2 regions of the Rhizobium atlanticum genome follow, and region 1 is predicted to be linked to the other one. Evidence: predicted binding sites of a transcription regulator. Region 1 holds the regulator's gene; the other holds the start of a gene.

The links. The regulator LexA, encoded in region 1, represses DNA repair genes until DNA is damaged. The targets are predictions, from matches to a motif close to TGTTCNNNNTGTGTTCNG.
Region 2: dnaE (DNA polymerase III subunit alpha) is a predicted target of LexA. The motif match lies at 5,040-5,057, and genes of this name have one in related genera.

Annotation. Positions count from the first base shown of each region.
Region 1 covers NZ_JAQJCJ010000009.1:4,024-11,727, forward strand. The annotation lists gene PH551_RS14400 (pyruvate dehydrogenase complex E1 component subunit beta) at 1-622, opposite strand, end outside; gene pdhA (pyruvate dehydrogenase (acetyl-transferring) E1 component subunit alpha) at 638-1,684, opposite strand; gene PH551_RS14410 (FtsB family cell division protein) at 1,830-2,150, opposite strand; gene eno (phosphopyruvate hydratase) at 2,286-3,560, opposite strand; gene kdsA (3-deoxy-8-phosphooctulonate synthase) at 3,702-4,547, opposite strand; gene PH551_RS14425 (VOC family protein) at 4,544-5,440, opposite strand; gene lexA (transcriptional repressor LexA) at 5,639-6,355, shown strand; partial or broken gene PH551_RS14435 (ComEC/Rec2 family competence protein) at 6,336-7,704, opposite strand, start outside.
Region 2 covers NZ_JAQJCJ010000005.1:272,979-280,682, reverse strand. The annotation lists gene PH551_RS10200 (L,D-transpeptidase family protein) at 14-1,270, shown strand; gene dnaE (DNA polymerase III subunit alpha) at 1,305-4,802, opposite strand; gene PH551_RS10190 (DUF5680 domain-containing protein) at 5,316-5,780, shown strand; gene PH551_RS10185 (ABC transporter ATP-binding protein) at 5,973-6,656, opposite strand; gene PH551_RS10180 (lipoprotein-releasing ABC transporter permease subunit) at 6,671-7,704, opposite strand, start outside.

The sequences.
Region 1 (7,704 bases):
GACCGGCCATGGCGGCACCGACGCCGACGCCGGCAAAGCCGTGCTCGGTGATCGGCGTATCGATGACGCGGCGGGGGCCGAATTCCTGCAGCAGGCCCTGCGTGACCTTGTAGGCGCCCTGATATTCGGCGACTTCCTCACCCATGACGAAGACGTCGTCGCTGGCGCGCATTTCTTCGGCCATGGCGTCGCGCAGTGCTTCGCGCACGGTCATCGAAACCATTTCGGTGCCGGCCGGGATTTCGGGGTCGTTCGGAACGACGGCCTTCGGCTCGGCCGGAAGCGGCGCGGAAGCAGAACCGGTGTTGGTCGGCTTCTCTTCCTGAGCCACCTGCGGAGCGGCGGCCGGCTTGGCGGCTGAAATGTCCGAAGCGGATTCGCCATCTTGCAGCAGCACGGCGATCTTGGTGTTGACCTTGACGCCTTCGGTGCCGGCGTCGACCAGCAGCTTGCCGATGACGCCTTCGTCGACCGCTTCGACTTCCATCGTCGCCTTGTCGGTTTCGATTTCGGCGATGACGTCGCCAGAAGTGACCTTGTCACCTTCCTGCTTCAGCCATTTGGACAGCGTGCCTTCTTCCATCGTCGGAGAGAGGGCGGGCATGAGGATATCGATAGGCATGGGTTCCCTCCCCGATTAGAGCAGAATGTCGGTGTAGAGCTCGGATGCATCCGGCTCCGGATCGGCCTGTGCGAAGTCGGCGCTGTCGGCGACGATGTCGCGAACATCCTTGTCGACCGCCTTCAGGTCGTCTTCGGAAGCCCAGCCCTTTTCGATGAGGCGTGCCTTTACCTGCTCGATCGGATCCTGTTCGGAGCGCATCTTCTGCACTTCTTCCTTTGTGCGATATTTCGCCGGATCGGACATGGAGTGGCCGCGATAACGATAGGTCAGCATTTCGAGAATGATCGGGCCCTTGCCGGAGCGGCAATGTTCGAGCGCCTCGTCGGCCGCCGCCTTGACGGCGCGAACGTCCATGCCGTCGACCTGAATGCCGGGAATGCCGAAGCCGGAGCCGCGTAGCGAGTAATTCGACTGAGCGGTGGCACGGGCGGTCGAGGTGCCCATGGCGTAGCGGTTATTTTCGACGATATAGACGATCGGCAGCTTCCAGAGAGCCGCCATGTTGAAGCTCTCGTAGACCTGGCCCTGGTTGGCAGCGCCGTCGCCGAAATAGGCGATGGCGACATTGCCGTTGCCGCGGTAGTGGTTTGCAAAGGCAAGGCCGGTTCCGAGCGAAACCTGGGCGCCGACGATGCCGTGACCGCCGTAGAAATGCTTCTCTTTCGAGAACATGTGCATCGAGCCGCCCTTCCCGTGGGAATAGCCGCTACGGCGCCCGGTCAGTTCCGCCATGACCCCGCGCGCCTCCATGCCGGTTGCCAGCATGTGGCCGTGGTCGCGATAGGCGGTGATGACCTGATCGCCTTCCTTCTGCGCCATCTGCATGCCGACGACGACAGCTTCCTGACCGATATAGAGATGGCAAAAGCCGCCGATGAAGCCCATGCCGTAAAGCTGACCGGCCTTCTCCTCGAAGCGGCGGATCAGTAGCATCTCGCGATAGGCCTTGAGTTCCTCATCCCGATCGAAGTCGGCCACCGGGCCTCCATTCGATGCTTTGGCTGCTGGTTTTGCTGCAGTTTTGCGGCTGGAAACGGTCGCGGTCTTTCGCGGCGCCATTCAACCCTCCCTATGGGTTTGTCGTTTCTCGGTGGCGCGTACCATAGGGAAGAAATATGACCACAGCAATGCCATAATTGCATGGCTCGTATTCGACGCTAAGTTATTGGAAATAAATCAGAAATTCCAATTAACCTGATTTCGGTTAATTGGAATAATGTTTGAATATGACGATCTCGTCCGCACGCGACATATTCAGCTGATATCGCGCCTTTTCGTCCAACATGTCCTTGTCGAGCGAGCCGTCACTCAGCAGCGCCACCTGGCTTTCCAGATGTTCGCGCTTCGCCTTCAGGACGGCAAGCTCTCTTTCGCGCGCGACGCGCTGACGCTCGAACGTCTCCGTCGCCCGCAGGCCATAATCGCCATGGATGCAATGATAACCGAAATAGGAAAGGAAGGCGACCGTCATAGCCGGGATGACGAAGCGGCCGAGCTTTCTCTTCTTATGATGCTTTGTCCACATACACGCATGCTCTTGAACGCATTACCAATTCGTTCAGCATAACGCGCAGAGATTAACCGTTCATTGACCGTAACCGCCGGCAAGAAAAAACCCGCGCCGGTGAGGCGCGGGTCGAGCATTGCAAATCAGATCGGATCAGCCTTTGATGATCGAGCGGCCGGCATATTGGGCCTGGGGGCCCAGGCCCTCCTCGATGCGGATCAGCTGATTGTACTTGGCGAGACGGTCAGAACGCGACAGTGAGCCGGTCTTGATCTGGCCGCAGTTGGTGGCGACGGCGAGATCGGCAATGGTCGAATCTTCCGTTTCTCCGGAGCGGTGCGACATGACGGCTGTATAGGCTGCCTTATGCGCCGTGTTAACGGCATCAAGCGTTTCCGTCAGCGAGCCGATCTGGTTGACCTTGACGAGGATCGAGTTGGCGACGCCCATGCGGATGCCGTCGCGAAGGCGGGCCGAGTTGGTGACGAAGAGATCGTCGCCGACGAGCTGAGTCTTCTTGCCGATCAGATCGGTCAGCGCCTTCCAGCCCTCCCAGTCGTCTTCGGCCATGCCGTCTTCGATCGAGATGATCGGGTATTTGCCGGCGAGCTCGGCCAGATATTCGGCCATGGCGCCCGACTCGAGCGTGCGGCCTTCGCCCTCCAGAACATACTTGCCGTCCTTGAAGAATTCCGTCGAGGCGCAGTCGAGGCCGAGGCACATGTCGTCGCCCGGCTTGTAGCCTGCTTTCTCGATCGACTTCATGATGAAGTCGAGGGCTTCGGGCGCACTCTTCAGGCCGGGAGCGAAGCCGCCTTCGTCACCGACATTGGTGTTGTGGCCCTGCGCGGCAAGCTCCTTGCGGAGCGTATGGAAGACTTCCGAACCCATGCGCACGGCGTCGGCGATCGAATCGGCGCCGACCGGCAGGATCATGAATTCCTGGAAGTCGATCGGGTTGTCGGCATGAGCGCCGCCGTTGATGATGTTCATCATCGGCACCGGCAGGAGGCTGGCGGAAGCGCCGCCGACGTAACGGTAAAGCGGCAGGCCGGATGCCTGGGCCGCAGCTTTGGCGACGGCGAGCGAGACGCCAAGGATGGCGTTGGCGCCGAGGCGCGACTTGTTCGGCGTGCCATCGAGCTCGATCATGATGTTGTCGATCTGGATCTGATTTTCGGCGTCGATGCCGCCGATCGCGTCGAAGATCTCGGTGTTGGCGGCCTCGACCGCCTTTTCGACGCCCTTGCCGAGATAGCGCTTGCCGCCGTCGCGCAGCTCGACCGCCTCATGTGCGCCCGTCGAGGCGCCCGAGGGAACGGCCGCGCGGCCCATGCTGCCGTCTTCGAGATAGACGTCGACTTCGACGGTGGGGTTGCCACGGCTATCGAGGATCTCGCGGGCGATGATATCGGTGATTGCAGTCATGGGTTCTTCCTGCTCGGTGGGTGATAAGTCGTTCGAAGCCTGTCATAATCGAAGGCGTGCAAATTACAATGGCGCAATTTCCCGCCTTCGAAGGTGTATGGCATCGTGGCCTAGACCACGATCATGTCAGCCTGTTGAACGTTAGGCCTTGGCGATCGCATCGAAGGCAAGCAACTTCTCGAGCAGTCGCGGCATGTCCTTGAGATAGACCATGTTCGGCCCGTCGGACGGTGCATTGTCGGGATCCTGATGGGTTTCGACGAAGACGCCGGCAATTCCCGTCGCCACTGCCGCGCGCGCCAGCGTTTCCACGAACTCGCGCTGGCCGCCGGAGGAATCGCCCTGCCCGCCCGGCTGCGCCACGGAATGGGTGGCGTCAAAAATGACGGGAGCCCCCATCGCCGCCATGATCGGCAGCGAACGCATGTCGGAAACCAGCGTATTGTAACCGAAGGAGGCACCGCGCTCGCACAAGAGCACATTCGGATTGCCGCTGGCGTTGAGCTTCTTCAGAACGTTCTTCATATCCCAAGGGGCGAGGAACTGGCCCTTCTTGACATTGACGGCGCGGCCGGTCCTAGCGGCGGCGATCAGAAGGTCGGTCTGACGGCAGAGGAAGGCCGGGATCTGCAGGACATCAACCACCTTGGCCACCTCGGCGCATTGCTCGGCCGTATGGACGTCGGTTATGACGGGAACGCCGAATTCCTTCTTGAGGTCGGCAAAGACCTCCATGCCCTTTTCCAGGCCGATGCCGCGTTCAGCCGAGAGCGAGGTACGGTTCGCCTTGTCGAAGGAGCTCTTGTAGACGAGGCCAATGCCGAGCTTGCCGCAAAGCTCCTTCAGCGTGCCGGCGACCATGAAGGCGTGATCCCGGCTCTCCATCTGGCATGGACCGGCGATCAGCGACAAGCGGCCAGTATTGGAAAAAGCGACCTGGCCTTCGCCTTCGCCGATCCTGACTTCGGAATTCGTGTCGGTGCTCATCGTGTTTCCTCGAAGGCGAAGAGCGCACCCTGCCCGGGCGTGGGCTTCACCAGAATGCGATTGTTCTTGCGTGTGAATGTGATCCCGTTAGCACCCAAATGCGCTTCTGTCACGGCAAGATCGATGACGTTGAAGAGGATTGCCCGCCCCCGCAGGCCGCGATCGGCTGATGAGACAGCGGTCTCGAAATAGGCCTCCAGCCCTTCCGGCGTCATCAAGCTGATCTTTGCATTCGATGCCGCGATATTCATGCCGAAACCGGTTTTCTCCACCGCCGCCTGCCCAATCGCGAGCCCGACGAAGGCGGCGAATGCCGCCGGGTCCGGTGCACAAAGTGCGATCTCGGCAATGCCGATCACGCCATTGGCGTGCGTCTCCAGCGCGGCGCGATCTGTAGGGAACGAAGTGATGCGCTGGCAAGTAAAGAGAAAGAAATCGGGGGCGCGCAAATCAGCTGCAAAGGCCAGCTTAAAGCTGCCGACGCTCTCCGAACCGTCCCGCATCCGCATCGGCCGGCTGAACTGCAACATCTCACCGGCGCTCGCGCCGTTGCTGACGAAGCGCTTATGATCGAGGTCGGCATCCTCGCTGAGGAAGGCCAGCGCAGAAAGTCCCTCCTCGCCGCAGCGGAAACGGAAGGCGCGATTGCGGGCGATGAAGACGTTGCCCTGGCGGGCCGCTGCTTCGCTCTCGTCGACACTCGCCACGCCAAGCGGCTCCAGATAGGTCTTGTCGGCGAAAAAGACGCAGGCATTCTCCGTTCCGAAGGGATGGCGCGCATCGGCGGCGACGGTGAAACCGAGCTTGCCGAGCCTCTCACGCGCCAGATCGATATTGACCACGGGCAGCACGACATGATCCAGCGGGTGCGACCTGGCGGAATGCGCGTTCATGAATATCCCTCCTGAAACCGGCAAGAGATGTGCGACAGCACCTCCCTCAATGCAAGACATGTGCGCCAATCCAGCAAATGAAAATAAAAATCTCCGCGAGTTGACGTGAACTTTTACGGAAATTTAGCTACTTGCGGAACACATATGGAACATATAGTGTCCGTTCTGGATTTGTTTCAATCACGGGGTCTGACGTCGATGCTCACGCGCAAACAACAGGAGCTTCTCCTTTTCATTCATGAGCGCATGAAGGAATCCGGCGTTCCTCCCTCTTTCGACGAAATGAAGGATGCCCTGGATCTCGCCTCGAAATCCGGCATTCACCGCCTGATCACGGCGCTTGAGGAACGCGGCTTCATTCGCCGCCTACCGAACCGCGCCCGGGCGATCGAGGTGATCAAGCTTCCGGAGGCCTATAACCCCAGTCTTCAGCGTCGCGGCTTTTCGCCGAGCGTCATCGAGGGCAGCCTCGGCAAGCCCCAGCCGGTCGCCGCCCCCGCTGCGCCAAAGCCGGTCGCCGACAATGGCAACTCCGTCTCCGTGCCGGTCATGGGACGTATCGCCGCCGGCGTTCCGATCTCGGCGATCCAGAACAACACCCACGATATCGTCGTTCCTGCAGATATGCTCGGCTCCGGTGAGCACTATGCGCTGGAGGTCAAAGGCGATTCGATGATCGACGCCGGCATCTTCGACGGCGACACCGTGATCATTCGCAACGGCAGTACCGCCAGTCCCGGCGATATCGTCGTTGCCCTCGTCGATGACGAGGAAGCAACGCTGAAGCGTTTTCGCCGCAAGGGCGCCTCGATCGCGCTCGAGGCCGCCAACCCGGCTTATGAGACCCGCATCTTCGGGCCCGACCGCGTCAAGGTGCAGGGCAAGCTCGTCGGCCTCATCCGTCGCTATCACTGACGCCGGATGGGCTGGAATCGGTAAAACGATCATTGCGCCAATCATAGGCGCGATGGCGCATCCATGGTCGCGACAAAGCATCGAAGGCGGTGGTGACCTCCAGGCCGGCATCGGCGAAGCGCAATTCGAGCGAACCGGTCCTGCGCAGCGTCTCGCCGGTGAAAAGCGTGCCGCCTGAACGGCAGCTGTTGAAACGCAGACGGACCGAGGTCACGACGATATCGGCCGTATCGCAGGCCGGGCCGAGATAGGCGGCATTGTCGATGACGGTGACGGTGACGATATTGCCATTGCCAAGTCTTGATGTGCACCAAGCCTTCTTGACGCAGGAAAAACGGTTTGCTTCACCGCCTGCGGCGGCTGCCCGCATCGCTGCACTCGCTTCGTTCTGCTGATCGCGGGAAAGCCTGACACGGCGGTCTTCTCCTTCCGGCGGAATGGCCGGACCATCCAGCATCTTCGGCGGATCATGTGTCGGCAGCACCAGCGCTCTCTGCCACTGGTCGAATATGAAATCCGGCGGGTTTTCACGGTTGGAAGCTATTGCCTCAGCCGCGACGACCGCAACCAGACTGCCATCCTCCGAAATCACCAGATCCGGCGGCCGGGGAACCGGCAGAAGCAGCACGATGAGCGTCGAGATGGCGATGATCGATGTGCCGACGTGGCGCAGCCGAGTGCGCAGCAGCGTCAGCAGCAGAAAGCCTGCCACCGCCACTGCGAAATACCAGCCGGGCAAGCGGCCGATGCCGATATCACCGCCCCAGCCGGACACCGTCTTGGCAACCGCAATCACCAGATCGAGGCCGAATCCGACGACCTTCCAGAGCGGAGCGTCCAAACCGAAAGGCATGAGCAACATCGCCAACAATCCGGCCGGCATGACGATGAAGGAGATAATCGGCATCGTCGCAAGGTTTGCCGGCAGGCCGTAAGCCTTCAGGCGATGAAAATGCTCAATCGAAAACAATGCGGTGGAAAAGCCGCCGATCAGCGAGGTCAGGAAGACGCCGCCGAAGAAACCGGCGACGGCAACCACCGGCCTGATGATCGGCAGTTTCAGAAAAGCGTTTTCGCGGACACGCCTGTCCTTCCACAACTGATAGCCCGATACCAAGGCCAATGTGGCGGCAAAGGACATTTGAAAGCTCGGTCCCAATACTTCCGAAGGTGAAATGGCGATGATGATGAGCGCGGAGAGAACGACATTGCGCAGGCTGATCGACGGCCGGTCGAAGAAGACGGCAATCAGCATGATGGCCATCATGATAAAGGCGCGCTCGGCCGAAACCCCGAAACCGGAGATCAGGTAATAGGCGGTGACGGCGATGAGCGCGCCGGCAGCGGCG
Region 2 (7,704 bases), on a different contig from region 1:
ATGGTTGGGTATCATGTTCTCGCGTCTCGTCTTCGGCCTCGGCTTGCTGTCGGCCACCGCACTCGTGCACCCTGCTCTTGCCGCGGATGCACGCACGCTGCAGATCTTCGTCTCGAAGAACAAGCAGTCGCTTGTGGTTTATGACGGCACCGACGTCGTCGCGACCTCGAAGGTCTCGACCGGCAAGGACGGCCATACGACTCCGAGCGGCATTTTCTCGGTGCTCGAAAAGCAGAAATACCACGAATCCAACCTCTATTCGGCCGCCCCGATGCCGTTCATGCAACGGCTGACATGGTCCGGCATCGCGCTGCACGAATCCAATTCCGTGCCGCGTTATCCGGCCTCGCACGGCTGCGTACGCATGCCCGGCGCCTTCGCAAAAATGCTCTACCGAATGACCGAGCCCGGCATTCCCGTCATCATCAGCGACGACGAATTGGTGCCGCAGCCGATCGACCATCCGAACCTTTTCCGCCCCGATGCGCCGGCAGCGATGCCGCTCCTTTCGGATGTCGAGCTGCGGCCCTCCATCCCCGTCAGTCCCGGGACACCGGTGCAGGTGGCCATGAACGACATCGCCGCAACGCCGATGCCGGCGGCATCGCCGGTTACCGCGCTGGAGGTCCGGCCGCCGTCCGAACCGATCAGCATGCTCGTCACGCGGCGCACGCTGCGCGAGACGGTGATCGACATCCAGACGCTACTCAATCAGCTCGGCTTTTCCGCCGGCGAGCCGGACGGCCTGCTCGGTCCGTCGACCGTGCAGGCGATCAACGCCTTCAAGATCCTGCGGCCGACGGAATTTGCCGGCGACAGGAGCCTGGTCTCCGACAGACTTCTCACATCGGTCTATTCCGCAGCCGGCAAGGGCGAGCCTCCGAACGGCGTCATCATGGTGCGGCAGGCCTTCAAGCCGATTTTCGAAGCGCCGGTAACGATCGCCGATCCGGGATTGGCACTCGGCACGCATTTTTTCACGCTGCATGCGGTCGATGAACAGGCCGGAACGGCGGACTGGTTCGGCGTCACACTTAGCAACAACCTCTCCCGCGAGACGATGAAACGACTCGGCATCACCAGCCAGGAAAGCTCGATTGTCATGGGCAAGCCGATTGCCCTTTCGCTGAGCCGCATCACGATCCCCGACGAGGCCCGCCGCAGGATCGACGCACTGATCGCGCCCGGCTCGACGCTGACGATCTCCGACACCGGCCTTGGCCGGGAAACCGGCGAAGGCACGGATTTCATCACGATCACCCGTGGGTGACGAGATCAACGGGGTCGATCATCAACTGGGTTGATCAGACAAGCTCGACGTCAACGACGCCGGGGGCGGCGCGAAGAGCGGCAGCAATCTCGGGGGTGATCCGGTATTTCTCCGGCAGCGCCACTTCCACCTCGCGTTTGCCCTCCTCCTTGATGACAATGAAGGAAACCAGACCGTCACCCTTAGCATTCAGATGGCCGGCAACCATCTTCAGCGGCCCGGAATCGCGGACATAAACGCGCAGCGCCTTCTGCATCTGCAGCGACTTTTCCTCAAGCGACTGGATCGTCTGAATGCGAAGACCAATACCCTCCGGCCGCTCCTCACCGGTCGCTGTCAGCAGGAAGGATTTTCCGGACTCGAGCACGTCGCGATACTGGTTCAGCATCTCCGAAAACAGCACCGCCTCGAACTGGCCTGAAGAATCGGAAAAGACGATGATGCCCATCTTGTTGCCGGTGCGGGTCTTGCGCTCCTGCTTAGAGATGACGGTTCCGGCAAGGCGTGCATTGGCGGCGCCTTGTTTTATGGCCGCTGAAAACTCGGCGAAAGTCTGCACACGCATCTTCTGTAGGATGTTGTTGTAGGAATCGAGCGGGTGGGCCGTCAGATAGAAGCCCAGCACCTGGAACTCTTTGAGCAGCCGCTCCGATGCCAGCCAGGGTGAATAGGGCGGCAAGGAGATCTTCTCCGGGCCCGAGTTTAGTGCGCTGCCGAAAATGTCCGATTGGCCGCTCAGCTTATTTTCCTGGGCGCGCTGGGCATAACCGAGGATGCGGTCGAGGCCGGCGGAAAGCTGGGCGCGGTCGGTGCCGAAACAATCGAAGGCGCCGGCATAGATCAGGCTTTCGAGCGCGCGGCGATTCACCTGGCGTGGATCGATGCGCAGACAGAAATCCTCGATGCTGGCAAAAGGCTTGTCGCCGCGCACCTCGACGATGTGGTCGACGGCGGATTCGCCGACGCCCTTCAAAGCGGCGAGCGCATAATAGATGCGGTTGTCGCCGGTCTCGAAATGTCGGAAGGATGTCTGCACCGAGGGCGCAATCACCTCAATGCCCAAGCGCTTGGCGTCCTGCCGGAAATCATTGACCTTTTCTGTATTCGACATGTCGAGCGTCATCGAGGCGGCGAGGAACTCGACCGGATAATGCGCCTTCATATAGGCCGTCTGGTAGGAGACGATGGCGTAGGCGGCGGCGTGCGACTTGTTGAAGCCGTAGTTCGCAAATTTCGCCAAGAGTTCGAAGATGTTGTCGGCCTGCGGCTTCGAGACGCCGTTCTTGACAGCGCCGACGACGAAGCGTTCGCGCTGCTGGTCCATCTCCGCCTTGATCTTCTTACCCATGGCGCGGCGCAGAAGGTCGGCTTCGCCAAGCGAATAGCCCGACAGGACCTGGGCGATCTGCATCACCTGTTCCTGATAGACGATAACGCCCTGCGTTTCCTTGAGCAGGTGGTCGATCATCGGATGGATCGATTCCAGCTCTTCGTCGCCATGCTTGCGAGCATTGTAGGTCGGAATGTTTTCCATCGGGCCCGGACGGTAGAGCGCCACCAGCGCGATGATGTCCTCGATGCAGTCCGGCTTCATGCCGATCAGCGCCTTGCGCATGCCGGCACTTTCCACCTGGAACACGCCGACCGTCTCGCCGCGCGACAGCATCTCGTAGGTCGGTTTGTCGTCGAGAGGAATGGCCGCAAGATCGACTTTGATGCCGCGCTTGGCGACGAAATCGACGGCGACCTTCAGCACCGTCAGCGTCTTCAGGCCGAGAAAGTCAAACTTGACGAGGCCGGCCTGCTCCACCCATTTCATGTTGAACTGGGTGACCGGCATGTCGGAGCGCGGATCGCGATACATCGGCACCAGCTTGGACAGCGGCCGATCGCCGATGACGATACCGGCGGCATGCGTCGATGCGTGGCGATAAAGCCCTTCGATCTTCTGGGCAATGTCGAGCAGGCGCGCCACCACCGGTTCCTTCGCCGCCTCCTCCTGCAGCTTCGGCTCCTCTTCGATCGCTTTAGAGAGCGGCGTCGGATTGGCCGGATTGTTCGGCACGAGTTTGCAGATCTTGTCGACCTGACCGTAGGGCATTTCCAGCACGCGGCCGACGTCACGAAGTGCGGCGCGCGCCTGCAACGAACCGAAGGTGATGATCTGCGCCACCTGCTCGCGCCCATATTTCGCCTGAACGTAACGGATCACCTCTTCGCGACGGTCCTGGCAGAAGTCGATGTCGAAGTCAGGCATCGAGACGCGTTCCGGATTGAGGAAGCGCTCGAAGAGCAGCGAGAAGCGCAGCGGGTCGACGTCGGTGATGGTCAATGCATAGGCGACCAGCGAACCGGCGCCCGAACCGCGACCGGGACCGACGGGAATATCATGCTGCTTGGCCCACTTGATGAAGTCGGAAACGATCAGGAAGTAACCCGGGAAGCGCATGCGCTCGATAACGCTGAGCTCGAACTCCAACCGCTCACGATAATCCTTTTCCTCGTAACCCGGCGACATGCCGAGCGTGGCAAGCCGCATGTCCAGCCCTTCCACCGCCTGGCGGCGCAATTCGCCCGCCTCGGCGCGTTCGGCCTCCTCGGCATCTTCGGTGGCGCCGGTAAAGCGCGGCAGGATCGGCTTTCTTGTCTTCAACACGAAAGAGCAGCGCCTGGCGATCTCGATCGTGTTCTCAAGCGCTTCCGGCAGGTCCGCAAAGAGCTTGGCCATCTCGGCCCGGCTTTTCAGATAGTGATCCGGCGTCAGGCGAAAGCGGCTGTCGTCCGAGACGATGGCGTTATGCGCAACCGCCATCAGCGCATCATGGGCGTCGTAATCGTCGCGGGTCGGAAAGAAGGCCTCGTTCGTGGCGACGAGCGGCAGGTCATGCGTGTAGGCAAGCCTGACGATCTTCTGCTCGTGCCGCTTGTCGTAGGTGCCGTGCCGCTGCAGTTCGACATAGAGTCTGTCGCCGAAGAGACGCTTCAGCGTGAGCAGCCGGGCTTCCGCCTGGCCGGGATGACCTTCCCTGACAGCCGCGTCGACCGGTCCGGTCAGGGCGCCGGTCAAGGCGATCAGACCTTCCGTGCCTGCCTCTTCCAGCCAGGAGGCTCTGACATGTATGGCCTGGTTGCTATCGCCGCCGAGATAGGCGCGGCTGACGAGATCGACCAGCCTTTCGTAACCGGCCTCCGTCGCGGCAAGTAGAACGATCGATGGCAGCTTGATCAGGGCCTGCTGACCGCCGCGCTTCTCACTTTCCAATCCGTCTTCCATGTCGATGGAGACCTGGCAGCCGATGATCGGCTGCAGGCCCTCGTCCATTGCCTTCTGGGAGAATTCAAGGGCGACGAAGAGATTGTTGGTGTCGGTAATGGCGATCGCAGGCTGACTGTCGCTGGTCGCCTTGTAGAGGATCTTCTTCAGAGGCAGCGCACCCTCAAGAAGCGAATAGGCGGAGTGGACCCTCAGGTGGATGAAGCCCGGCGTGCCGCCGGTCGCCTCACCCATTGAACCCTTTTCCGTCTCCGCCATGATATGCCTTCCCAATCAGCCGAAATGAATCGGATGCATTGTCGGCATTGAGGGCAATGATGTCCAGAAGAAGACCCGCTTGCGAACCGCATGACTGCCATGCGATCCCCTGAAAACTTTAGATCGCGATGACGATCAGCGAGAAGCTGGCAACGAACATTGCGATGGAGGTGAATGCTGCGATATCACGGATCATGTCAGTCATCTGGCTCTCCTTTACTCGTTATGTTTTCAATTTGTTCCATCTACGTTCCGATGTCAACAGGAATCTTTTCCTTTGCGCTTGCGTTTGAAAATGCCGGCTCCGGACTGCGAATCGAACCTCGCCCTCGGCGCTGGCTTTGAACATGCTCCGCGACCGGCTCGACATCGCCTGCCGAACGGATCCGTACAGCGCATTCGATGTCTGATGCACCTGCCCCAAGTCGATCGGGCGATGCCCACTCTTTCGTTCTTCTTATGTTCTCATCGTTCTGCTATATCCGTATCAGATGAGGCAGGAGGAAGATGATAATGCTCGACACCGTGATGCTGAACGACTTCATCGTAGAGGCGAAGGCCGCGACCTATGTCGGCGGTGGTGTGCCTCGCCCGCCCTGCCGGCCGGGTGCTCACGATATCGGCTACGAGCGCGGCGACTGGTCCTATCTCGACAGCTACTTCGGCGGCACCGACTTCGCCGGACAGGAAGTGATTTGGTTTGCCGGCGAACCCGTCTGGGCCATGAATTATTTCGGCCGCGTCGTCGCGTCCGATTTGATCGACGGCAGAGCCGCCGGAACGGTGATCAAGGCGGCGCTGTCGGCAATGTATCGGGAGGGCCGCTTTCTCGGCGGAATGGAATTCGATCATCCGTTCGGCCGCTATGTCGACCGCAGCGAAGGCGGCTGCGAGGGATTCAGCGGCCAGGAATGCATCATGGTCGAGGAGCGGAAGGCCTATGTGCTCGATTATCGCGGTGGGCTGGTTATTCCCTGATGTCCGACCAGGAGGTCGGCGAGATCAGCCCCTCATCCGCATGCCGGCACCCTTTCCCCGCTTGCGGGGCGAAGGGAGATGGCCGCGACCCCTCCGTTCCCCACCTACCTCTCGCGGGGCAAGTCCCCTCGCCCCGTTTACGGGGAGGGGGTTAGGGTGAAGTGGTCAACCAAACAGCCATGGATAGCCGTCTCAAAAGTCGACGATCTTGCCGTCCGAAATCGTGACGCGCCGATCCATGCGGCCGGCAAGTTCATGGTTGTGGGTGGCGATGAGGGCGGCAAGGCCGGATTGGCGCACCAGCGCCTCCAGCGCATCGAAGACGTAGCTTGCCGTTTCCGGATCCAGATTGCCGGTCGGCTCGTCGGCAAGAAGCAGCGTCGGCGCATTGGCGACGGCGCGGGCGATCGCGACGCGCTGCTGTTCGCCGCCGGAAAGTTCAGCCGGGCGATGCGAACCGCGATGGCCGATGCGCATATAATCGAGAAGCTGGCCGGCTCGCTCCCGGGCCTCCTTCCAGGACAGGCCGGCGATCAGCTGCGGCATCATGATGTTCTCAAGCGCGGAAAATTCCGGCAGGAGGTGATGGAACTGATAGACGAAGCCGATCTCGCGTCGGCGGATCGCCGTGCGCTTCTCATCTGAAAGGCCATCGCAGGCAAGGCCGTTAATGGTAACCTCGCCGCCATCGGGATGCTCGAGCAGGCCTGCGACATGCAACAGGGTCGACTTGCCTGTGCCGGAGGGGGCGACAAGGGCGACGATTTCCCCTTTAGACAGCGAGAAATCCGCACCCTTCAGGATCGTGAGCAGCGTATCGCCCTGCCCATAATGGCGCTCGACGCCGGTAAGCTTGAGGACGACGTTGCGGTTCATGAATGCGGCATTCCTTATTCGTAGCGCAGTGCCTGCACCGGATCGAGCCTGGAGGCGCGCCATGCCGGGAAGATGGTGGCGATGAAGGAGAGGCTGAGCGCCATGATGACCACCGAGATCGTTTCGCTGATATCCATCTCGGCGGGCAGCTGGCTGAGGAAATAGACCTGCGGATTGAAGATCACGGTGCCGGAGATCCAGGAGAAGAACTGGCGGATGGATTCGATATTGACGCAGACGAGAACGCCGAGCAGCACGCCGGCAAGAGTACCGACGATGCCGATCGCCGCTCCGGTCATGAAGAAGATGCGCATGATGGCGCCGGCGCTGGCGCCCATGGTGCGCAGGATGGCGATATCGCTGCCCTTGTCCTTCACCAGCATGATGAGGCCGGAGATGATGTTGAGCGCCGCCACGAGCACGATCAGCGTCAGGATCATGAACATGACGTTGCGCTCGACCTGGAGTGCGGAGAAGAAGGTCTGGTTGCGCTGACGCCAGTCGGTAAGGTTGATCTGGCGGCCGGCCGCCTCTTCCACCTTCGGCCTCAGGGCGTCGATATCATCGGGATGATCGACGAATAGTTCGATCGACTGCACCAGCCCGGCGGCATTGAAGTAGAGCTGCGCTTCCTCGAGCGGCATGAAGATGATTGAGGAATCGTATTCGGACATGCCGATCTCGAACAGGCCGGAAATCTTATAGGATTTGACGCGCGGATTGACGCCCATCGGCGTGATGTCGCCTTCCGGCGAGGTCAGGGTAATGAGGTCGCCGACGCGCAGACCCAGCTGATCGGCCATGCGGGTGCCGATCAGCACGCCCTCGCCAGAGGCATAGCCCACCATGTCGCCGGATTTGATGTTGTCGGAGATTGTCTTGAGTTTCGTCAGGTCTTCGGCGCGGGCGCCGCGCACCAAAGCGCCGGTGCTGCCGCCAGCCTGAGCTGAGGCAAGCACCTGCCCTTCGACCAGGGGCAGCGCCATCTTGACGCCCGGCACCGCCGCGAGTTTGGCGGTCAGGTCGGGGTAATCGGTAAAGGGGCCAT